Regions from separate parts of the Streptomyces sp. NPDC048392 genome, predicted to be linked through region 1. Evidence: riboswitches for the same ligand, from Rfam matches in the RefSeq annotation. Region 1 holds a riboswitch; each other region holds the start of a gene.

Evidence for each region. Region 1 has a riboswitch for cyclic di-AMP ahead of ACGFYH_RS22580 (M23 family metallopeptidase). Riboswitches for the same ligand answer to the same signal wherever they lie in the genome.
Region 2: it holds a riboswitch for cyclic di-AMP, as region 1 does, so the genes downstream of both, rpfA (resuscitation-promoting factor protein RpfA) here and ACGFYH_RS22580 (M23 family metallopeptidase) in region 1, are expected to answer to the same signal.
Region 3: it holds a riboswitch for cyclic di-AMP, as region 1 does, so the genes downstream of both, ACGFYH_RS19470 (C40 family peptidase) here and ACGFYH_RS22580 (M23 family metallopeptidase) in region 1, are expected to answer to the same signal.

The regions. Positions count from the first base shown of each region.
Region 1 is NZ_JBICYB010000017.1:57,264-64,645, forward strand. It holds gene ACGFYH_RS22560 (DUF5998 family protein) at 1-86, opposite strand, end outside; gene ACGFYH_RS22565 (GNAT family N-acetyltransferase) at 160-3,003, opposite strand; gene ACGFYH_RS22570 (HPr family phosphocarrier protein) at 3,203-3,484, shown strand; gene ACGFYH_RS22575 (GntR family transcriptional regulator) at 3,602-4,297, opposite strand; gene ACGFYH_RS22580 (M23 family metallopeptidase) at 4,525-5,289, opposite strand; cyclic di-AMP (ydaO/yuaA leader) riboswitch at 5,302-5,466, opposite strand; gene ACGFYH_RS22585 (M16 family metallopeptidase) at 5,658-7,046, opposite strand; gene ACGFYH_RS22590 (M16 family metallopeptidase) at 7,043-7,382, opposite strand, start outside.
Region 2 is NZ_JBICYB010000035.1:43,414-50,795, reverse strand. It holds gene ACGFYH_RS31210 (exopolyphosphatase) at 1-420, opposite strand, end outside; gene ACGFYH_RS31205 (DUF501 domain-containing protein) at 417-959, opposite strand; gene divIC (cell division protein DivIC) at 1,010-1,492, opposite strand; gene eno (phosphopyruvate hydratase) at 1,598-2,878, opposite strand; gene rpfA (resuscitation-promoting factor protein RpfA) at 3,163-3,891, opposite strand; cyclic di-AMP (ydaO/yuaA leader) riboswitch at 3,895-4,061, opposite strand; gene ACGFYH_RS31185 (transglycosylase family protein) at 4,244-5,272, opposite strand; gene ACGFYH_RS31180 (cytochrome P450) at 5,416-6,723, opposite strand; gene ACGFYH_RS31175 (nucleoside triphosphate pyrophosphohydrolase) at 6,720-7,382, opposite strand, start outside.
Region 3 is NZ_JBICYB010000013.1:127,030-134,411, forward strand. It holds gene ACGFYH_RS19450 (8-amino-7-oxononanoate synthase) at 1-1,087, shown strand, start outside; gene ACGFYH_RS19455 (DUF397 domain-containing protein) at 1,130-1,372, opposite strand; gene ACGFYH_RS19460 (helix-turn-helix domain-containing protein) at 1,382-2,242, opposite strand; gene ACGFYH_RS19465 (ATP-binding protein) at 2,457-2,948, shown strand; gene ACGFYH_RS19470 (C40 family peptidase) at 3,008-3,481, opposite strand; cyclic di-AMP (ydaO/yuaA leader) riboswitch at 3,485-3,618, opposite strand; gene ACGFYH_RS19475 (urease subunit gamma) at 4,242-4,544, shown strand; gene ACGFYH_RS19480 (urease subunit beta) at 4,559-4,870, shown strand; gene ACGFYH_RS19485 (urease subunit alpha) at 4,863-6,584, shown strand; gene ACGFYH_RS19490 (urease accessory protein UreF) at 6,593-7,267, shown strand.

The sequences.
Region 1 (7,382 bases):
GCCACGAGGGCCGGGTAGTAGCCGCTGCGCTCGATCGCCGCTCGCAGCCCCTGGGTCGTCGTACTGGTCTTGGCCATGCCGTCCATCCTACGGGGACCCGCTGACTGCGAGGGACGCTCCCGCGGTACCCGTGGTGGGCCGTGCCCGGGCCGTGGCGGATCAGTAGGCCGGCAGGGTCCGCGGGCCCAGGTCGTCCCTGGCGGGAGGGGGTGCGAGGCGGACGGAGGCGCCGAGGACGCTCAGGCCGCGCGGGGCGACCACGACCGGTTCCAGGGTGACCGCGACGACTTCCGGGTGGTCGTCGACCAGCCGGGAGACCCGCAGCAGCAGCTCCTCAAGGGCGGCGGCGTCTACGGGCGCCGAGCCGCGCCAGCCGAAGAGGAGGGGCGCCGTGCGGATCGAGCGGATGAGCGACGTGGCGTCCCGGTCGGTGACCGGAATCAGCCGGTGCGCCATGTCGCCGAGCAGCTGCGTGGCTGCGCCGGCGAGGCCGAAGGAGAGCACCGCGCCGGCCGCCGGGTCGATGACGGCCCGTACGACCGTGTCGACACCGCGCGGTGCCATGCCCTGCACCACCGGGCGCAGCTCCGCGGGCGTGCCGAACAGCCCGGTCAGTTCGCCGTAGGCCCGTCGCAGTTGTTCCTCGTCCGCCAGGTCGAGGCGTACGCCCCCCAGGTCGGCGCGGTGGCGCAGGTGGGGGGCGGTGGCCTTGAGGGCGACGGGGTAGCCGAGGGTCCGCGCGGCGGCCGCGGCGTCGTCGGGAGTGGGGGCGGGCAGGGCGCGGTGGACGTGGACGCCGTACCCGCCGAGCAGGTCGCAGGTCTCCTGGGCGCCGAGGGTGAGCCCCTGGCCGCGCGCGAGGTGCCCCGCTATCCGCGCGGCGGCGCCCTTCTCGTCGATGTCCTCGTACTCGGGCACCTTGCCCGGGTCGGCGGCGTCGCGTCGCCACTGTGCGTAGGCGACGGCCCGGGCGAGGGCGCGGACGGCACGCTCGGCGGCGGGGTAGGCGGGGATGAGGTGGGTCCCCTCCGGGGCCCGGACGGGGGGCGGCGGCTGGGCCGGGGCCGCGGGCGGAGCCTCCTCGGGAGGGCTGAAGGCGGCCCGGGGGGCAGTACTGGGAGCGGCCTGGGGAGCGGTGCTCGCCGCCGCGGACAGGGCCTGCGCCAGGCCGCCCAGCTCCACGTGGACCACGAGGACCGGCTTGGTGGGGACCGCGGCCGCCGCCGATCGCAGGGCCTCCGCCAGCGCGGCGTCCCCGGCCGGCCCCTCCCCCACCGCCGGGATGGCGGTCACCACGACCGCGTCGCAGGTGTCGTCGGCCAGGGCCCGGGACAGGGCCGCGTGGAAGTCGTCGGCCGACGCGGCGGTGGTCAGGTCCAGCGGGGGGTGCGGTCGCAGTCCCTCGGAAAGGCACGCGTCGTAGGTCAGCAGGCCCAGTGACTCCGAGTTGCCCAGGACGGACACCCTCGGTCCGGCGGGCAGCGGCTGGCGGGCGAGCAGCAGCCCCGCGTCGACCAGGTCGGTGATCGTGTCGACGCGGATCACGCCGGCCTGCCGCAGCAGCGCGGAGACCGTCGCGTGCGGCAGCCGTGTCGCCCGGACGGCGTGCCCCTGCGGTGCCACGCCGCCGTGCCGGGCTCCCTGCACCACGACCAGGGGCTTGGCCGCCGCGGTCCGCCGGGCCAGGCGGGTGAACTTGCGCGGGTTGCCGATGGACTCCAGGTACATCAGCGCGACGTCGGTCTCCGGGTCGTCGTACCAGTACTGGAGGACGTCGTTGCCGGAGACGTCGGCACGGTTGCCGGAGGAGACGAAGGTGGACACGCCGGTGACCCCGGTGACCCCGCCGCCGCGGCGGTGCAGCCGGGACAGCAGGGCGATGCCGATGGCGCCGGACTGGGCGAACAGGCCGATCCGGCCGGGTCGCGGCATCTCGGGGGCGAGAGAGGCGTTGAGCCGCACGTCCGGGGAGGTGTTGATGATCCCGAAGGCGTTGGGCCCGATGATGCGCATGCCGTACGTGCGCGCCTGCCGTACGAGGGCGCGCTGGCGTTCGCGTCCCTCCGGGCCGCTGTCGGCGTATCCGGCGGAGATCACCACCAGTCCCTGGACGCCGTGCTCCCCGCACTCGGTGACGACGGCGGGGGCGTGCTCGGCGGGCACGGTGACGACGGCCAGGTCGACGGGCCCGGCGATGTCGCGCACGGAACGGCACGCCGGGACACCGTCGAGTTCCTTCTGATCCTCGGGAAAGGCCCTGTTCACGGCGTACAGCCGGCCCGTGTAGCCCGCGTCCCGGACGTTGCCGAGGATGCTGCGGCCGACGCCGCCCGGGGTACGGCCGGCGCCGATGACCGCGACCGAACCGGGCTGCAGCAGCCGCTGGACGGAACGGGCCTCCGCACGGTGCTCGCGCGCGTACTGCACGGCCAGCGAACGTTCGGTGGGTTCGAGATCGAACTCCAGGCGGACCACACCGTCCTCGAAGCTCCGCTTCTGCGTGTACCCGGCGTCCATGAAGACTTTGATCATCTTGTTGTTGGCGGGCAGCACCTCGGCGGCGAAGCGGCGGATCCCGCGCTCGCGGGCGACGGCGGCGATGTGTTCCAGGAGCGCGGAGGCGACGCCGCGCCCCTGGTGGACGTCCTGGACGAGGAAGGCGACCTCGGCCTCGTCGGCCGGAGCCGGGGCGGGCGTTCCGCCGGCGCCGATCCGGTCGTAGCGTACGGTGGCGATGAACTCGCCGCCGACGGTGGCCGCGAGTCCCACCCGGTCCACAAAGTCGTGGTGCGTGAAGCGGTGGACGTCCTTGGCGGACAGGCGAGGGTACGGCGCGAAGAAGCGGTAGTACTTCGACTCGTCGGAAACCTGCTCGTAGAAGCTGACCAGGCGCTCGGCGTCGTCGACGGTGATGGGGCGGACGCGCGCGGTGCCGCCGTCGCGCAGCACCACGTCGGCTTCCCAGTGAGCGGGATACTCGTGCCGGTCCGACGGGGTCTGCATGGGCCCCAGAGTACGGCTCGCGTACGACAACGGCGCGGGGCAGTCTGTGGAGGACGGAAGCTCGGACCGAGGCCGCGGTCCGAGGACCGTCCGGGACGGCACGCGGTCGTCCCGGCCTGCTTCACGATGTGGGAAACTGGTCTAGACAACACTGGTCTAGACAACCTAACCCCTCCGAACACCTGAAGGGCAGCATCACATGGCTGAGCGCCGCGTCAACGTCGGCTGGGCGGAGGGTCTCCACGCCCGCCCCGCCTCCATCTTCGTCCGAGCCGCCACGGCCACAGGCGTCCCGGTGACGATCGCCAAGGCCGACGGGTCCCCCGTCAACGCGGCCTCCATGCTGGCCGTCCTCGGCCTCGGCGCCCAGGGCGGCGAGGAGATCGTCCTCGCCTCCGACGCCGAGGGCGCGGAGGCGGCCCTGGACCGGCTGGCGAAGCTGGTCGCCGAGGGGCTCGAGGAGCTTCCCGAGACCGTCTGATGTGACGGCACACGAAAAGGCCCGCCCGGACCACCGGGCGGGCCTTTTCCCCGCCCCTTTTCCGGGCAGCAGAAAACAACCCCGGGAATTGGCCCTCTTTTGTATACGGCGCTCGCGTTAATGCCGCAGGCTCGGGATGTTTACGGAACGTTGCGCGTTCCTCACACCGTCCGGGCGGCCGCCGCCGGAGGTGAAGCGCAGCCGGTGCGCCGCCGTCGACCGTTCGACGTGCAGCGCCATGAGCGCCCGCGCGCGGTCCCCGTCACCCCGCGCCACCGCGTCGACGACCGCGCCGCGCTCCACCCAGTGGTCCACCGCACCGGCCGGCGCGTCCACGACGTACATCCAGGTGATCTTCCGGCGCAGCTGGGTCAGTATCGCCGTCAGGGAGGGACTGCCGGCGGCCTGCACGAGGGTCTCGTGGAACCAGCCCTCCAGCGCGCGCAGGTCCTCGCCGTGCCCGTGCCGGGAGCGCTCCCTGCCCAGCCTTACCAGGCCGCGCAGTACCTTGAGGTGGGCATCGGTGCGGCGCCGGGCCGCCCGGGAGGCGCCGAGCGGCTCCAGGAGGGTGCGGGTCTCCAGCAGGTCGGCGGCCTCCCGCTCGGTGGGCTCCGCCACGCACGCGCCCGCGTGCCGCCTGGTCACCACGAAGCCCTCGGCCTCCAGCGTGCGCAGGGCCTCGCGGACGGGGACGCGGGAGACGCCGTAACGGCGGGCGAGGAGCTCCTCGGTGAGCCGGCCCCCGCGTCCGTGCACCCCGGCGACGATGTCGTCCCTGATCGCCGTGCACACCGAATGCGCCGGAATTCGCATGACCGACCTCCGTCTTAATCCCCGTGGAACGTCGACGACTGACGCGTACTCAGCGACTCTAGGCCAATCAGGCGGGTATTCCGACGGCGGGACGGATTTCGTGGATATCTTTTGGCCTGCGGGCGTCCGCCGGGGAGGAACGGAATGCGAAAGCCCCGGCTCGCCCAGTCGGGGCTTTCGGGTGCCGTGACGGCCGTTCCGTACCTCCCCCGCCGTTTTGTCCGTCGTCAGACGTTCACGCCGTGGGCGCGGAGGTAGGCGACGGGGTCCATGTCCGAGCCGTACTCGGGGCTCGTTCGGGCCTCGAAGTGGAGGTGCGGCCCGGTGACGTTGCCGGTGGCGCCGGAGAGACCGATCCGCAGGCCCGGCCCGACCGACTGACCGACGGAGACGCCGATGGACGACAGGTGCCCGTACTGCGTGTACGTGCCGTCGTGCATCTTGATCACGACCTGGTTGCCGTACGCCCCGCCCCAGCCGGCCTCGACGACGGTGCCGACGCCGACCGCGTGCACGGTGGTGCCGCCGGCGGCGTGGAAGTCGATGCCGGTGTGGCTGCCGGAGGACCACAGGGAGCTGCCGGCCCGGTACGCGGTGGACACGTAGGAGGCGGTGATCGGCGCGACGAAGGTGTTGAGGCGCTTGCGCTCCGCCTCCCGCGCGGCGCGCTCCTTCGACTCGCGTGCCTCCTTGGCCGCCTCGGCCGCCCGCTCGCGGGCCGCCTCCTGGGCCGCCTGACGGGCGGCGGCGTCCACGGCCGCCTGCTTCTGTGCGACGGCCTGGGCGTCGATCTCGTCGGCTATGGAGTCGCCGATGGTGACGACCGGGGTGAGTCCGCTCTGCTCCACCTCGGCCTCGGCGGCGAGCGCCGGAGCGGCGAGGGTGCCGACGACGCCGGTGGTCGCGAGGGCCGCGACTCCCGCCGCGCGGGCGGTGGTGCGGTGCACCCGGCCGGTACGGCGGTGCTTCCCGGTGGCGCGCGTGAACGCCATGTAGAGGCTGGTCCTTTCCTTCCCTCTCGCCTACCGGGTTAGCTGACGGGTTCGGAGCAGGAAGGTCTCCTACGGACCCCCTCACGGTGCGCGCGGGCGTCCGATTCACCCCAGGGACTGCGATGGGTCCCCGGCTCCCCTGGCTCGCGCCGTACGGGGACTCGGCGATGACTGTCCGGTGCCGCGGGTGCGGCGCACTGCCTGACGAACAGCCTGGACGACGCTAAACGCGGCTGTCTTCAATCCTCAAACGCAACAGGGTTTTTGTAGCGCACACCACAGGGCAGAAGGGCAGCCACTCCCCCAATTCGGACAAACGGCGGCCCTGATGACACTCCGGTCACCGGGGCCGCCGTCCGCGTGTGCCGCTACTCGGCCGCCACCACGGTGACTTCACCGATGCCGAGGGCCTCCACCGGCGCCTTGATCTGCGTCGCGTCACCGACGAGGACCGTCACGAGACGGTCCACCGGGAAGGCGTTCACGACCGCCGCCGTGGCCTCCACGGTGCCCGTGGAGGCGAGTCGACGGTAGAGCGTCGCCTGGAAGTCGTCGGCGAGGTGCTGTTCGACCTGGTCGGCCAGGGTGCTCGCCACGGCCGCCGCCGTCTCGTACTTCAACGGCGCCACGCCCACCAGGTTCTGCACGGCCACGTCACGCTCGGCGTCGGTGAGCCCCTCCGCGGCCAGCTTGCGCAGCACCGTCCACAGGTCGTCGAGGGCGGGACCGGTGTGGGGTGTGTCGACGGAGCCGCTGATGGCGAGCATCGCGGCGCCCGAACCGTCCGGCGCGGAACGCAGCACCTGCCCGAACGCCCGCACGCCGTAGGTGTAGCCCTTCTCCTCGCGCAGGACGCGGTCCAGTCGGGAGGTGAGGGTGCCGCCGAGGCAGTAGGTGCCGAGCACCTGCGCGGGCCACACGCGGTCGTGCCGGTCGGAGCCGGTGCGGCCGATCAGCAGCTGCGTCTGGACGGCGCCGGGGCGGTCGACGATGACGACCCTGCCCCGGTCGTCGGCGGTCACCGGGGGCACGGAGCGCGGCTCGGCGGCCGAGCCGGTCCACGCGCCCAGGGTGTCGCCGAGCAGCGTGTCGAGGTCGACCCCGGTGAGGTCGCCGACGACCACGGCGGTGGCCGTGGCGGGGCGGACGTGCCTCTCGTAGAAAGCGCGCACGGCCGCCGAGTCGATGGCCGCGACCGTCTCCTCGGTGCCCTGACGGGGGCGCGACATGCGCGAGGCGGCCGGGAACAGCTCCTTGGAGAGCTCCTTGGCCGCACGGCGGGAGGGGTTGGCCAGCTCGTGCGGGATCTCGTCGAGCCGGTTGCGCACCAGCCGTTCGACCTCGCTGTCCGCGAAGGCGGGTGCCCTCAGCGCGTCGGCGGCCAGACCAAGGGCCTTGGCGAGGCGCGAGGCGGGCACCTCCAGGCTCAGCCGGACGCCGGGGTGGTCGGCGTGCGCGTCAAGGGTGGCGCCGCAGCGCTCCAGCTCGGCGGCGAACTCCTCGGCGGAGTGCTTGTCGGTGCCCTCGGAGAATGCGCGCGCCATGATCGTGGCGACGCCGTCGAGACCGGCCGGCTCGGCGTCCAGGGGCGCGTCGAGGAGCACCTCGACGGCGACGACCTGCTGACCGGGGCGGTGGCAGCGCAGCACGGTGAGGCCGTTGTCGAGGCTGCCGCGTTCGGGGGCCGGGAACGCCCACGGCCTGGGCTCGCCGGCCTGCGGCTGTGCGTGGAATTCCATGGTGGCGAGCTCGGTCACTTGGCCGCCTCCTCGTTCTCGTCGGTGGAGTCGTGCGTGTCGGCGTCGTGCGTGTCGCCGGGGGCGGTGGGTTCGTAGACGAGCACGGCGCGGTTGTCGGGCCGCAGGCGGGCCTTGGCGACCTCCCGGACCTCGTCCGCGGTCACCTCGAGCACCCGCTGTACGGCGGTGAGGGCGAGCTGCGGGTCGCCGAACAGGACGGCGTACCGGCACAGTTCGTCGGCGCGGCCCGCGACCGTACCCAGGCGGTCCAGCCACTCGCGCTCGAGCTGAGCCTGGGCGCGCTCCATCTCCTCGGCCGTGGGACCCTCCTCGGCGAACCGGGCCAGCTCCTCG
Region 2 (7,382 bases), on a different contig from region 1:
GTCGACGACGAGGTACGGCCTGTCCAGGTCGTCGCGGCCGGCCAGCTCCCTGGTGGCTCCGGTGAAGGAGAACTCGGCCTCCCGGCGGCCCGAGATGACCTCCGGCTCCACGCCCAGGATGTCCAGCACGCCGCGCACGAAGTCGTCCCGGTTCTCCGCGTCCCGGGAGGCGGAGGTGGCCACGAAGCGCAGCCGCTCGGCGCCGTGTCCCTTGATGACCTCGGCGTACTCGCGGCAGGCGGCGAAGGTCCGCTCCAGCGCCTCGGGCGCCAGCCGCCCGGTGCGGTCGACGCCCTGGCCGAGCCGCACGATGGTCATGCGGCGGTCCAGATCGGTCAGTCCGCCCGTCGCCGGGTCCGCGTCGGCCACCAGCAGCCGGATGGAGTTCGTGCCGCAGTCGATGGCGGCGACCCGGGTCACTTGCCGCCCTCCTCGTCCGTGGCGTCCGTGCGGGACACGCACGGCCCCTTGCGCCACCACTCGGGCAGCATCGCGATCGCCTCGTCGCCCAGCGGGTTGACGCCCGGACCGGCCGCCAGCGAGTGGGCGACCAGCACATGCAGGCACTTCACGCGGTCCGGCATGCCGCCCGCGCTCGGGAAGCCGCTCAGCTCCCCGATCTCGTCGCGGCGCCGGATGTAGTCCTCGTGCGCGGCGCGGTAGGAGGCGGCCAGGACGGGGTCGGTGCCCAGCCGCTCGGTCATCTCCTTCATCACGCCGTTCGCCTCCAGCGTGCCGATCGCCGAGGCCGCCTTCGGACACGTCAGGTAGTACAGCGTCGGGAAGGGCGTGCCGTCGGGCAGGCGCGGCGCCGTCTCCACGACGTCGGGCTGCCCGCACGGGCAGCGGTGCGCGATGGCGCGCAGGCCGCGCGGGGGCCGCCCGAGCTGCTGCTTGAAGGCCGCCACGTCCGCGTCGGTCGGCTCGGTGCGCGGGGTGGTCGGCGGGGGAGTCTGCATGACTGTCTTCTACTGGTCTTCCTGTTGAGTCACTGCCGGCGCGGTCGCTTTCACGGCCGGCGGGCGGCGGCGTCGGCCTTGTCGACCGCGTCCCACACGTTCCGGTACCAGGGGCGGTCGGCCGCGCCGGCCTCGGCGCGGGCCTGCTCGGCCGCGTCCGGGTCGACGACGACGAACCCCGTCTCCCCCGGCATCACATAGTGCAGCCGCAGCCGGACCTGCTGCTCGGCGTAGGCGTCGTCCTGCCAGCGTGCCTTGAGGTCGCGCAGGTCCTCGACCCGCTGCCGGGTCTCCCGCTGCTCCCGCTGGAGATCGGCGATCTCGGCGCGCTGGGCGACGTACTGCCGTGTCGGATAGGCGAGGGCCACGACGAGCGAGCAGAACACCATCGCGAGCAGCGCGGCCCGGCCGGTCAGCCGGGAGCGCCGGGCCTGGCGCCTGGTCTGCGAGCGGTAGACCCGGGCCGCGGTCTGCTCCCCGATGATCCGGATCCTGGTCGCGGTGGAGAAACGGTCCCGGTCCTTCACCGCCATGTCCCGCCTCCGCATTCGTGCGTCGTCCTACGTGCGTACGTCCCCGCACACGGTACGGGACCGCGTACGGGGACGTACGTACGACGCTGCCTACGAGAGCGGCGCTCAGCCCTTGAAGCGGGGGAACGCGCTGCGGCCCGCGTACACCGCGGCGTCGTCGAGGATCTCCTCGATGCGCAGCAGCTGGTTGTACTTGGCGACGCGCTCGGAGCGGGCGGGGGCGCCGGTCTTGATCTGGCCGCAGTTGGTGGCGACGGCGAGGTCGGCGATGGTGACGTCCTCGGTCTCGCCGGAGCGGTGGGACATCATGCACTTGAAGCCGTTGCGCTGGGCCAGCTCCACGGCGTCCAGGGTCTCGGTGAGCGAACCGATCTGGTTGACCTTGACCAGCAGGGCGTTGGCGGCGCCCTCCTCGATGCCACGGGCCAGACGCTCCGGGTTGGTGACGAACAGGTCGTCGCCGACGATCTGGACCTTGTCGCCGAGCCTTTCGGTGAGGACCTTCCAGCCGTCCCAGTCGTCCTCGAACAGCGGGTCCTCGATGGAGACCAGCGGGTACGCCTCGACCAGCTCGGCGTAGTACTCGGTCATCTCGACGGCGGTGCGCTCCTTGCCCTCGAAGGTGTAGGAGCCGTCCTTGTGGAACTCGGAGGCGGCGACGTCGAGCGCGAGGGCGATCTGCTCGCCGGGCGTGTAGCCGGCCTCCTTGACCGCCTCGAGGATGAGGTCGAGGGCCTCGCGGTTGGAGCCGAGGTTCGGGGCGAAGCCGCCCTCGTCGCCGAGACCGGTGGCCAGGCCCTTGTTCTTCAGGACCTTCTTGAGCGTGTGGTAGACCTCGGCGCCCCAGCGCAGGGCCTCGGAGAAGGACTCCGCGCCGATCGGGGCGATCATGAACTCCTGGATGTCCACGTTGGAGTCGGCGTGCGAGCCGCCGTTCAGGATGTTCATCATCGGCACCGGCAGCAGGTGCGCGTTGGGACCGCCCAGGTAGCGGAAGAGCGGCAGGTCGCTGGCCTCGGAGGCGGCATGGGCGACGGCGAGGGAGACGCCGAGGATGGCGTTGGCGCCGAGCGAGCCCTTGTTGTCGGTGGCGTCCAGGTCGAACATGGCCTGGTCGATCAGGCGCTGCTCGGTGGCGTCGTAGCCGACGAGCTCCGGGCCGATCTGCTCGATGACGGCCAGCACGGCCTTCTCGACGCCCTTGCCGAGGTAACGGCTGGGGTCGCCGTCACGGAGTTCGATGGCCTCGAAGGCACCGGTGGAGGCGCCGGACGGAACGGCGGCACGACCCGTGCTGCCGTCGTCGAGGCCGACCTCGACCTCGACCGTGGGGTTGCCTCGGGAGTCCAGGATTTCCCGGGCTACGACGACGTCGATGGACGGCACGAGCATCTCCTTCTTCAATGTGACGCTTCGGTGTGACGCGCGGGTCCCGCAGGACCGCGGCGGCTCTGCGGGACCGAGCCTAACCGGCTCCGGGCGATCGGCCAGCCGATCGACCACCCGCTGGACAGAACCGAGAGTAAATTGTTTCCGAACGGAACAAAGACGTTTCCGGAAACCGGTACGGAACCGGAGGACGGAAACGCGACACGGGCCGGGCGCAAAAATCCCGCCCCGGTGCGTACGGGGGAACACGCACCGGGGCGGGAGTGGCGGGGGGCCGCCGCTTACTTGAGGTGCAGCTGCTGGCCCGGGTAGATCAGGTCGGCGTCGTCGACGATGTCGTCGTTCAGCTTGAACAGCTTCGCCCAGCCGCCCTTGACGTCGTGCTCCTCGGCGATCGAGCTGAGGGTGTCTCCCTTGACGACCTTGTACTCGCCGTCACCCTTCTCGACCTTCTTGCCGGTCGGGGTGGTGACGGTCTTCTTCTTCCCGGTCTTCTGCTCCGCGGCCGGACGCTCGGCGGAGCGGGAGGCCTTCTGCTCGGTGGAGCGCTCGGCGGTGGAGCCGCTGCTCTGGCTCTGCGAGCTCTCCGAGCTGCCGGAACCGCTGCTCTGGCTCTCGGAGCCGCCACCGGTGTACGCGGCGCCCGACAGGCCGGTGCCGCAGACCGGCCAGGCACCCTTGCCCTGGCCCGCGAGAACCTTCTCGGCGATCTGGATCTGCTGCGCCTTGCTCGCCTGGTTGGCGGTGGAGGCGAACTGCGTACCGCCGTAGGCGGCCCAGGTGGAGGCGGAGAACTGCAGACCGCCGTAGTAACCGTTGCCGGTGTTGATGGACCAGTTGCCGCCGGACTCGCACTGGGCGACGGCGTCCCACTCGGACGCGGTGGCGGCGGAGGCGTTGCCGGCCGCCATCAGCGGGGCGGCGACGGCGGCACCGGTGACGCCGGCGACGGCGATGACACGGGTGGCCTTGGACGGGCGACGGTGCTTGCCCTTGCCGGAAAACAGCATGGTTGATCCCCTCACCGACGCCTGCGAGGTGAGCTGTCGGGTTCGGGCCGGTTGAGTTGCCCGGCCGGGTTCCTCACGGAACTCGGCTCCACCCCTAGCCGCTCCGGCTCAACTGCCCGGTGCGGCGCTTACCTTGGGTCCCCCGCTCCTGCCTTCGGCGCTTGACGCGACGACTGTTCCCGTACGGCCGCTGGCAGGATTCGGCGTTGCGGCTGTCGGGGCCCGCGATGGCGAGCGTCTCGACCGTAGACACGCGCTCCGCGGATTTTCAAAGACGATCACGGCTTCTGAGACCTATCTCTCACGAGATCCAAAAGGGACATACGATCTCTAACCGTGACGCGAACTCCCCCTACTTTTCGCCCGATTCGCCCGCAACCGTGAGCGTCTGACCGGGCAGGATGCGGTCCGGGTCGGCACCGACGACCTTCTCGTTGCCGACGTAGAGCGCACGCCATCCGCCGTCGACACCGAAGGAGTCGGCGATGGCCCAGAGACTGTCGCCGGCGCGCACGATGTACGAGCCGTCCCCGGTCTCCCCCGACTCCGCGTCGCGCGAGGCGTGCCGCCCCGACGTGCTGTCCGTGAGCCCCCTCTTCACCGTGCCCTCGCCCGCGCCGTCGCCGCGGTGCCGGCCCGAGCCGGACGAGGCCTCGGCGCCCTGCGGTCCGGCGCCGGCGGCGGAGCCGGATTCCGCGGACGTGTCCGGCTCGACGGATTGGCCCGTGTCACCGGACGTGACATCGGAGGCGGTGTCAGATGACGCCGAAGAAGAGGGCGAAGGCGAGGAAGAGGACACTTCGGAGTTCGGGTCCGACGTCCCGGTGGAGGCGGACGAGTCCGACGAGCGGGACGAGCCGGTCGACTCGGACGACTGGGACGACTCGGGCGTTTCGGTGGCCGAGGGCGTTCCGGACGGCTTGACGGCGTCCGTCTTCCCCGAGGTGCCCGAGCCCTCCGACGCACCGTCACCGGCCGCGTCCGAGCCGCTGTCCGCGACCCCCGGGCCGTTGCCCAGGCCCGCGAGCAGACCGCAGGTCGGCCAGGCGGCTATGCCCTGGTCCGCCTGTATCTTCTCGGCGATCCCTATCTGCTGCGAGCGGCTGGCCTGGTCGGCACTGGGGGCGTACTGGAGGCCGCCGTACCGCTCCCACGCCTCCTGGGACAGCTGCAGGCCGCCGTAGTACCCGTTGCCGCTGTTCTGGCTCCAGGCGCCGCCGGTCTCGCATTCGGCGACCTGATCCCAGTTCGCGGAGCCGGCCGCGTGGGCGCCGGTGGCGCCGAGCAGCGGGATCGCGATGGCGGAGCCGGTCACTCCGGCGGCGACGACCAGGGCGGGAGCCTGGCGGGGGCGGCGGTGACGACCGTTCCCGGAGAGCATGCGACGACCTTTCACGAGACGACGGGGGCAGCGCGGCCGATGACGCTCGGCACCACGCTGATCCGTGAACGTATAGGCAGATCATCGCTTGTCACAAGTTCATGCCGCGCAGATCACGTGAAGATCACAGAGTTGAGCGTGTGTCACTTTCGCGTCGGCGACGCAACGTTGTCGGCGGACGACGCGAACGGTGTGAAGGAGACGGGCAGGGTGCGCAGGCCTCGCATGATGAGCCCGCCGCGCCACCGCAGTTCGGCCGGGTCCGCGGCGAGGCGGAGGTCCGGCAGGCGGGTGAGGAGCGTGGCCAGCGCCGTCCGGCCCTCCAGCCGGGCGAGCGGGGCGCCGAGGCAGTAGTGGATGCCGTGCCCGTATCCGAGGTGCTGGCTGTCGCGGCGGGCGAGGTCGAGGGTGTCCGGGTCCGTGAACCGCTCCGGGTCCCGGTCGGCCGCGGCGAGGACGACGAGGACGGGATCGCCGGCCGCGACGTCCTGCCCGCCGAGGGTCAGCGGCCGGGTGGCGAAACGCCAGGTGGCCAGCTCCACCGGTCCGTCGTAGCGCAGGAGTTCCTCGACACCGCTCGCCAGCAGGCCGCGCTCGCCCGCGGCCAGGGACGTCTGCAGCCGCTCCCGCTGGACGGGGTGGGTGAGCAGGGCGTAGGTGCCGTTGCCGATGAGGTTGACCGTGGTCTCGAAGCCCGCGAAGAGCAGGATGAAGGCCATCGCGGCGGCCTCGTTCTCGGTGAGGTGCTCGCCGTGGTCGGAGGCGCGGATCAGGCCGGAGATGAGGTCCTCGCCGGGTCCGGGCTCGGGCGGCAGCGCGGCGCGCTTGCGGTGGATGAGGTCGGCGAGGTAGCCGCGCATCTTCTTCACCGACCGCGCGACCCCGCCCCGCGGACCGCCCCCGTGACGGATCATCATGCCCGCCCAGTCCCGGAAGTCGTCCTGGTCCTCGCGGGGGACACCGAGCAGGTCGCAGATGGCGTAGATGGGCAGCGGGAAGGCGAACTCGTGGATGAGGTCGGCGGAGCCGGTGCCCGCGAACCGGCCGATGAGGTCGTCGGCCAGCTCCTGCACCCTGGGTGCGAACTCGGCCACCCGGCGGGGCGTGAACGCCTTGCTGACCAGTCGGCGCAGCCTGGTGTGGTCGGGCGGGTCGATGTTCAGCAGATGGGTCATCAGCTCGGCCTTCCGCTCCCCCGGAATGCCGGTCTTGCCCTTGGCGTGCGCGGGCTCGTCGTGGTGCGCCGGGTTCTTGGACAGCCGGGGGTCGGCGAGGGCCTGCTTCGCGTCGGCGTACCGGGTGACCAGCCAGGCCTCCACGCCGCTGGGCAGCCGGGTGCGGTGCACGGGGGCGTGCTCACGCAGCCAGGCGTAGGCCGGGTAGGGGTCGCTCGCGAACTCCCGGGTGAACAGCTCGGGAACGGGGCCGGGGACGGGCGGGCCCCCGGTCATCCCTCGACCGCCCTGATCGCGTCCCGGTACGCCCGGGCCGCCGCTCTCAGGGCGGCCTCGGGGTCGGTGCCCTCCGCCTCGGCGCGGGCGGCGAGAGCGAGCAGTTCGTAGCCGATGCCCTCGCCGGAGGGCATCGGCACCCGGAGGCCCGCGGTGCGGACCCGGGAGGCGAGCTTGGCGGCGAGGGCGAGACCGGGCTGGCCGAGGGGGACGCCCTCGGTGACCGAGGTGCGCTGCTTCTCGTCGGCCTTGGTGCGCAGCCAGTGCGCGCGGACCTCTTCGGGGGTGTCGGCCGTCGCGTCGCCGAAGACGTGGGGGTGGCGGTGGATCAGCTTGGCGACGATGGTGCCGGCCACGTCGTCGACCGAGAACGGGGCGTCGGCGTCCTCCTCCGCGATGCGGGCGTGGAAGACGACCTGGAGGAGCACGTCGCCCAGCTCCTCCCGCAGTTCGTCACGGTCGCCGTCCTCGATCGCCTCGACGAGTTCGTACGCCTCCTCGATGGCGTACTTGGCCAGGCCCTCGTGGGTGCGCCGGGACGACCACGGGCATTCGAGGCGGATGCGGTCCATGACCTGGACGAGGTCGAGGAGGCGGGCGCCCGGCAGGTCGTAGGAGGCGGGGAGCAGCTCGAGGTCGGGCATGTGGACGCGGCCGGA
Region 3 (7,382 bases), on a different contig from region 1:
CCGGGCCGGACTCGTACGGGTTCTGCGCCCCCGTCCGGCGGCGTCGCCGCTGCTGGACCTGGCGAGCAACGACTACCTGGGACTGGCCCGGCACCCGGAGGTCGTCGAGGGGGCGGTACGGGCCGCGCGGACCTGGGGCGGCGGCGCGACCGGCTCACGGCTCGTGACCGGCACGACCGCCCTGCACGCCGAACTCGAGCACGAACTGGCCGATTTCTGCGGGTTCGAGGCCGCGCTCGTCTTCTCCTCCGGCTACGCGGCCAACCTCGCCGCGGTCACCGCGCTGGCACCGCACGGCAGCCTCGTCGTCTCCGACGCGGGCAACCACGCCTCACTGATCGACGGCTGCCGGCTCGCCCGCGGCACCACCCAGGTCGTCGGGCACGCCGCCCCGGACGCCGTACGCAAGGCGCTGGCGACGCACGACGGGCCCGCCGTGGCCGTCTCCGACACGGTCTTCTCGGTCGACGGCGACGCCGCGCCCCTGGCCGAACTCGCGGAGGCGTGCCGGGAGCACGGCGCCGGACTGGTCGTCGACGACGCCCACGGTCTCGGTGTCCTCGGGGACGGCGGCCGGGGTGCCCCGCAGGCGGCCGGACTCGCGGGCCGCGACGACGTCGTCGTGACCGTCACCCTGTCCAAGTCGCTCGGTGCCCAGGGCGGCGCCGTGCTCGGCCCCGCCCGGGTGATCGACCACCTGGTCAACGCGGCCCGCACGTTCATCTTCGACACCGGGCTCGCTCCCGCCGCGGCGGGAGCGGCGCTGGCGGCGCTCACCCTGCTGCGCCGCGAGCCGGAGCGCGCGGCTCGGGCCCGCGCCGTCGCCGCCGGACTGCACGCTCGGCTGACCGCCACGGGTCTGGACGCCGTACGTCCGGACGCCGCGGTCGTCTCGGTGCGCGCCCCCTCCCCGGAGGGCGCCGTGCGGTGGGCGGCCGACTGCCGTGCGGCCGGCCTGTCCGTGGGCTGCTTCCGCCCTCCTTCCGTGCCCGACGGCGTCTCCCGGCTCAGGCTGACCGCTCGCGGGGACCTCTGCGGGGAACAGATCGAGCGCGCTGTGCGGGTGATCGGCGAAACGCGGCCATGAGTCGGCGTGACACGGCCGTGCGTCGTCCGGTGCCCGGCGGAGTCAGCCGCGGTGGACGCCTGCGGTGAACGTCGTCCAGCTACCGGGGGAGAAGATCAGGGCGGGTCCGGCCGGGTTCTTGGAGTCGCGCACCGCGAGCAGTCCGGCCCAGGGGCCGGCCGACGGACGGGCCGTCTCCACGCAGTTGTTCGCTCCGGTGCTGTAGCTGCTGCGCAGCCACCGTACGCCGGGCAGATCGGTGCTGACAGGGATGTTCCTGGAGAGTCCGGGCGTGAAGCCTGACATGGTGCCTCCTTACGCGCCTGCCGCGGTGGCGGCGATGAAGTCCAACGAGTCCTCGGGCGAAAGGGCATGGATCAGAAGGGCGTTGAAGGCCTCGGTATAGGCCTCTAGGTCTTCTTTCCGTTCGAGGTGCAAGCTACTCGTCAAGTGGTCGAGAACAACTACGTCCAGATCAGAAGTGCTCGAAAATGAGAAGATTACGAAAGGGCCGGTGACACCGATGTGCGCCCCGGCGGCAAACGGCAGGACCTGGAGCCGGACATGGGGCAGCCGCGCGGCCGCGATCAGCCGTGCCAGTTGACGCGCCATCACCCCGGGGCCGCCCACCTTCCGGCGCAGCACCGCCTCGTCCAGGACCGCGCTCAGCTCAAGCGGCGGCTCCGCCCGCAGCACGTCCTGGCGGGCCAGCCGCACCTCCACCAGCGTGTCAAGCCGTTCCTCCGGCATTCCGTCCACCGCGGCCCGCGTCACCGCGCGGGCGTATTCCGGGGTCTGGAGCAGGCCCGGGACCACGGTGGTCTCCAGCGTGCGCATCGCGCTCGCCTGCGACTCCAGGCTGATGAAGTCGCGGTAGGTCGGTGGCAGCACCCCCCGGTAGGCGTGCCACCAGTGGTTGCGGCCCCCGGCGTCGTCGGAGCCGGCCAGCATCACCAGCAGCCCCCGCAGCTGTTCGTCGTCCACGCCGTAGACGTCCAGCAGTAACCGCACGTCGGCCGGTTTCGCCCCGCTCGTCCCGGTCTCGATCCGGCTGACCTTCGACTGGTGCCAGCCCACGAGCCTGGCCGCCTCCCCGCTGGTGATGCCCGCCGATGTGCGCAGGGCGCGCAGTTCCGCGCCCAGCTTCCGGCGCCGCACCACGGGACCGTGCTGCATGGGACAACTCCCTTACTCCTTATGCGCCGCCCAAATACGCTCTGCCGTCGCAGAGTTCACCGCTTCGAGCGACAGATATATGCATATCTTGGTGGATCGCCGTCCTTCACGGGCCTGGTGATGGCAGTCTGGCGGCGAAGCACCAGTCCGGGACCGTACTCGAACCATCCGCCCCGTGTCGGGCCGCGGTCCGTGAGAAAGGGACGGCATCGCCATGGCAGACCATCTGGAAGCATCCGTCACTCTGTCGAGCGATCCCGCTTCGGTGGCCGCCGCGCGGACCTATGTGGTCGGCACCTTGGCGGAATGGGGCCTGCCGGCCGACGCCGACCTGGCCGAGACCGTCCGGCTCATCGTCTCCGAACTGGCGACCAACGCGGTCCAGCACACGTTCGGACAGTCGCCCACCTTCACGGTGGACCTCGTTCTCCACCGCGACGAGCGGCTGCGCGTCGGCGTCACCGACAGCCATCCGCGCTTCCCCAAGCGCCTGCCCGCCGCCGTCCAGCAGGACAACGGACGGGGCATGGTGATCATCCGCTGGCTGACCGCCGAGTGCGGCGGCAAGCTGAGGGTCCGGCCCACGCGCGAGGGCGGCAAGACCGTCTCCATCGAACTGCCCTGGGCGCCCCCGGGCCGGGCGGCCGCTCCCGAGCCGGCCGCGGCCGTGGTGCAGGGCGTGGGAGGCCGGAAGCCGGGGCGGTGAGCGCGGACGCACTCGAGGGGGTGACGGCGGGGCAGAACGCCGTCACCCCCTCGGGCGGGTTACTTGACCCGGCCGTACCAGACGCTGCCGGTCCAGATCTTCTGCAGCCGGACCACGTCCCCGGTCTTCGGTGCGTGCCAGAGTTTGCCCTTCCCGGCGTAGATGCCGACGTGGTAGACGCTGCGGCCGGAGTGGAAGAAGACGAGGTCTCCCACCTTGCGGTTCCTGGCCGGGATGTGGCGGGTCTTGTTGTACTGCTGCGCCGCGGTGCGTGGCAGCTTCTTGCCGGCCTTCTTGAACGAGTACAGCGTCAGGCCGGAACAGTCGAACCTGCGGGGGCCGATGGCACCCCATCGGTACGGAGCGCCTTTCTTGGAGGCCGCGATCTTGAGGGCTTTCGTCGCATGGCTCGCCGCGGCCGCCTCGGAGGCGGCACCGGGGACCACGACGGAGCCGCCCACGGCGGCGAGGGTGAGGGCCGAGGCCGTACCGGCACGAGCCATCAGCGACGGGACACGATTGAGCGCGGACATGCGCAACCCTTCGTCAGCCGCCTGTGAAGGATGACCTGTCGGATTCGGGCTGGCGAAGTTGCCCGGCCGCACGAGTGCGGCTTCACCCCAAGGACCGCTCGGCCCGGCGCCTCTCGCGGAGGCGGCCGTTCCGGCGACCCGTCGTGCTCGGGTCCTCCACTCCTGCCGATCCACTTCCTGTCGACCGGTCGTCCGGGCGGCGGCAGGACTCGGCGTCCGCCCGGACCGCCCCGCCGCTGCGGCGGGGGCTTGTCGTCAGTCACGGATCCTGTCCCGTCTCCAGGGCGATTCCCAACGGGGCGTGGCTTTTGTGTTGTTACGTGCCGCTCGGCCGTTCGGGTGGGCACCCCTGTGCCGGAGTCGCCGCCGGGCGCGGTGTCGCCCCCCGGGACCAGCGGCGGAGCGGTGCATGCCGCCGCCCGGACGCACGGGCCCCGCAACCCCGGCCGGTCACGAATCGGAGGTGTTCCTACGCCGAAAGGGGGTACGCCGTTCGGTCCGTTCGGCCGGGCGCGGGCGGTCGCGGTGCGCGGGCGCGGGGCCCCACCGACGGCATCGGTAATCAGTCCGTCAAAACCGGGTGACGCGGCCGTAATGCCCTGGTCCTACTCTGCACGCTGTGCACCTCGATCCACCTGCGGTTTTCCCGCCATGAGCGGGTGCGTTCCCGCTGCGTCGACGTGTGTTACACCTTGAGCCGTCGCGGTGGCCGCGACAGCCGGACCGTCCGGTTCCGGCGAGATGTCCTGTGAGGTGGTAAGTGCAACTGACCCCGCACGAGCAGGAGAGACTGCTCATCCATGTGGCGGCGGACGTGGCGGAGAAGCGCCGCGCACGTGGTGTGAAGCTCAATCATCCCGAGGTCGTCGCACTGATCACCGCGCACATCCTCGAAGGGGCCCGGGACGGGCGGACCGTCGGTGAGCTGATGACCTCCGGACGCAAGCTGCTCCAGCGCCACGAGGTCATGGAGGGCGTCCCCGAGATGATCCACGACGTGCAGGTCGAGGCCACCTTCCCCGACGGCACCAAGCTGGTCACCGTCCACGAACCGATCGTCTGACGGGGGCGGCAGCCGTGATTCCCGGAGAGATCCTGTTCGCCGACGAGCCGGTCGCCTTCAACGAAGGACGCGAGGTCACCCGCCTGACCGTGCTCAACACCGCCGACCGGCCCGTCCAGGTCGGTTCCCACTATCACTTCGCCGAGGCCAACCCCGGTCTCGAGTTCGACCGCGTCGCGGCGCACGGCAGGCGGCTGGACATCGCCGCCGGCACCGCCGTCCGCTTCGAGCCCGGCATCCCCGTCGACGTGCGGCTGGTCCCCCTCGCGGGCGCCCGCGTCGTCGTCGGGCTGCGCGGCGCGACCGGAGGTGCCCTCGATGCCTGAACTGTCCCGCCCCGCCTACGCCGACCTGTTCGGCCCGACCACCGGGGACCGGGTCCGGCTCGCCGACACCGACCTCTTCGTCGAGATCGAGGAGGACCGGTCGGGCGGCCCCGGCCGTTCCGGCGACGAGGCCGTCTTCGGCGGCGGCAAGGTGCTGCGCGAGTCCATGGGCCAGGCGCGCACCAGCAGGGCCGAGGGCGCCCCCGACACCGTGATCACCGGAGCCCTCGTCATCGACCACTGGGGCATCGTCAAGGCGGACATCGGCATCCGCGACGGACGGATCACCGGCATCGGCAAGTCCGGCAACCCGGACACCATGGACGGCGTCCACCCCGACCTGGTCATCGGCCCCGAGACCGAGGTCATCGCGGGCAACGGCAAGATCGTCACCGCGGGCGGCATCGACACCCACGTCCACTTCATCGCGCCGAAGGCCGTCGACGAGGCCCTGGCGTCCGGCATCACCACCCTCATCGGCGGCGGCACCGGCCCGGCCGAGGGCAGCAAGGCGACCACCGTCACGCCCGGCGCCTGGCACCTCGCCCGGATGTTCGCCGCCCTGGAGTCGAGCCCCGTCAACATCGGCTTCCTCGGCAAGGGCAGCACCATGTCCAAGGAGTCCATGCGCGACCAACTGCGCGCCGGCATCCTCGGCTTCAAGATCCACGAGGACTGGGGTGCGACGCCCGCGGTGATCTCCGCCTGTCTGGACGTGTGCGAGGAGTCCGGCGTCCAGCTCGCCGTCCACACCGACACCCTGAACGAGGCGGGTTTCGTCGGCGACACCTTCGACGCCGTCGCCGGCCGCACCCTGCACGCCTTCCACGTCGAGGGCGCCGGCGGCGGTCACGCCCCCGACCTGATCACGGCGGTGTCGCTGCCCAACATGCTGCCGGCGTCCACCAACCCGACCCGGCCGCACACCGTCAACACCGTCGGCGAGCACCTCGACATGCTGATGGTCTGCCACCACCTGAACCCCGCCGTCCCCGAGGACCTGGCCTTCGCCGAGTCCCGGATCCGGCCCAGCACCATCGCGGCCGAGGACATCCTGCACGACATGGGGGCGATCTCCATCATGGGATCGGACGCCCAGGCCATGGGCCGCATCGGCGAGGTGATCCTGCGGACCTGGCAGACCGCGCACGTGATGAAGCGGCGGCGCGGCCTCCTGCCCGGCGACATCCGCGCCGACAACCTGCGCGCCCGCCGCTATGTCGCCAAGTACACCATCAACCCCGCCGTCGCCCAGGGCATCGAGCACGAGGTCGGCTCCGTCGAGACCGGCAAGCTCGCCGACCTGGTGCTCTGGGATCCCCGCTTCTTCGGCGTGAAGCCGCAGCTCGTCGTCAAGGGGGGCCAGATCGCCTACGCGCAGATGGGCGACGCCGCCGCCTCCATCCCCACCCCGCAGCCGGTCCTGCCGCGCCCGATGTTCGGGGCGTACGGGACGGCGCCGGCCCACAACTCGGTCAACTTCGTCGCCGAACAGGCTCTTGAGGACGGGTTGCCGGAACGGCTGGGACTCGGAAGGCAGTTCGTGCCCATCCGGTCGACGCGCGGCCGTACCAAGGCCGACATGCGGCAGAACGACGCGCTGCCCCGTGTGGGGGTCGCCGCGGACTCCTTCGCCGTGACCATCGACGGCGAACTCGTCGAACCCGATCCCGTCGCCGAACTGCCGCTGGCCCAGCGGTACTTTCTGTTCTGAGCGCCGACATGAGCCGCGCAGCACTGCTCGTCCTCGCGGACGGCCGCTTCCCCGCCGGAGGGCACGCACACTCCGGCGGGGCGGAGGCCGCCGTCCGGGCGGGACGCATCACCGACGCCGCGAGCCTGGAGGCGTTCTGCCGGGGACGGCTGCACACGAGCGGAGCCGTCGCCGCGTCCGTCGCGGCGGCCTCGGCCCTCGGCGTCGACTGTGGCGCACTCGACCGGGCCGCCGACGCCCGCACCCCGTCGCCCGCCCTGCGGGTGACGGCACGCAGACTGGGGCGGCAGCTGACGCGGGCCGCCCGGACGACCTGGCCGAGCCCTGAACTCGACGCCCTGGCACTCCTGTTCCCCAAGGGCGCCCATCAGCCCGTCGTGCTGGGGCTGGCCGCACGCGCGGCCGGACTCGGGGCGCTCGACGCGGCGTACTGCTCCCTCTACGAGGGGATGAGCGGACCCGCGACGGCCGTCGTGCGGCTGCTCGGTCTCGATCCGTTCGACGCCACGGGGGTGCTGGCGCGGCTCGCGGAGGAAGTGGACCGGGTCGCCCAGGACGCCGTGGAGGTGGCGGAGCGGGTGGTGACCGACGGGGTCGGCGTACTGCCCGCCAGGTCCGCACCCCTGCTCGAGATCGGGGCCGAGGTGCATGCCGGATGGCCGGTCCGGCTGTTCGCCTCGTAGCCGATCAGCCCCCGCCGCCCCCTCCCGACCTCCACCCCGGGGCTCCGCCCCTGCGGCCCCGCCGTGGGGCACCGCCCTCTGACCCCTCTTTCCGCCCGGACGGTCTCGTCCTCGA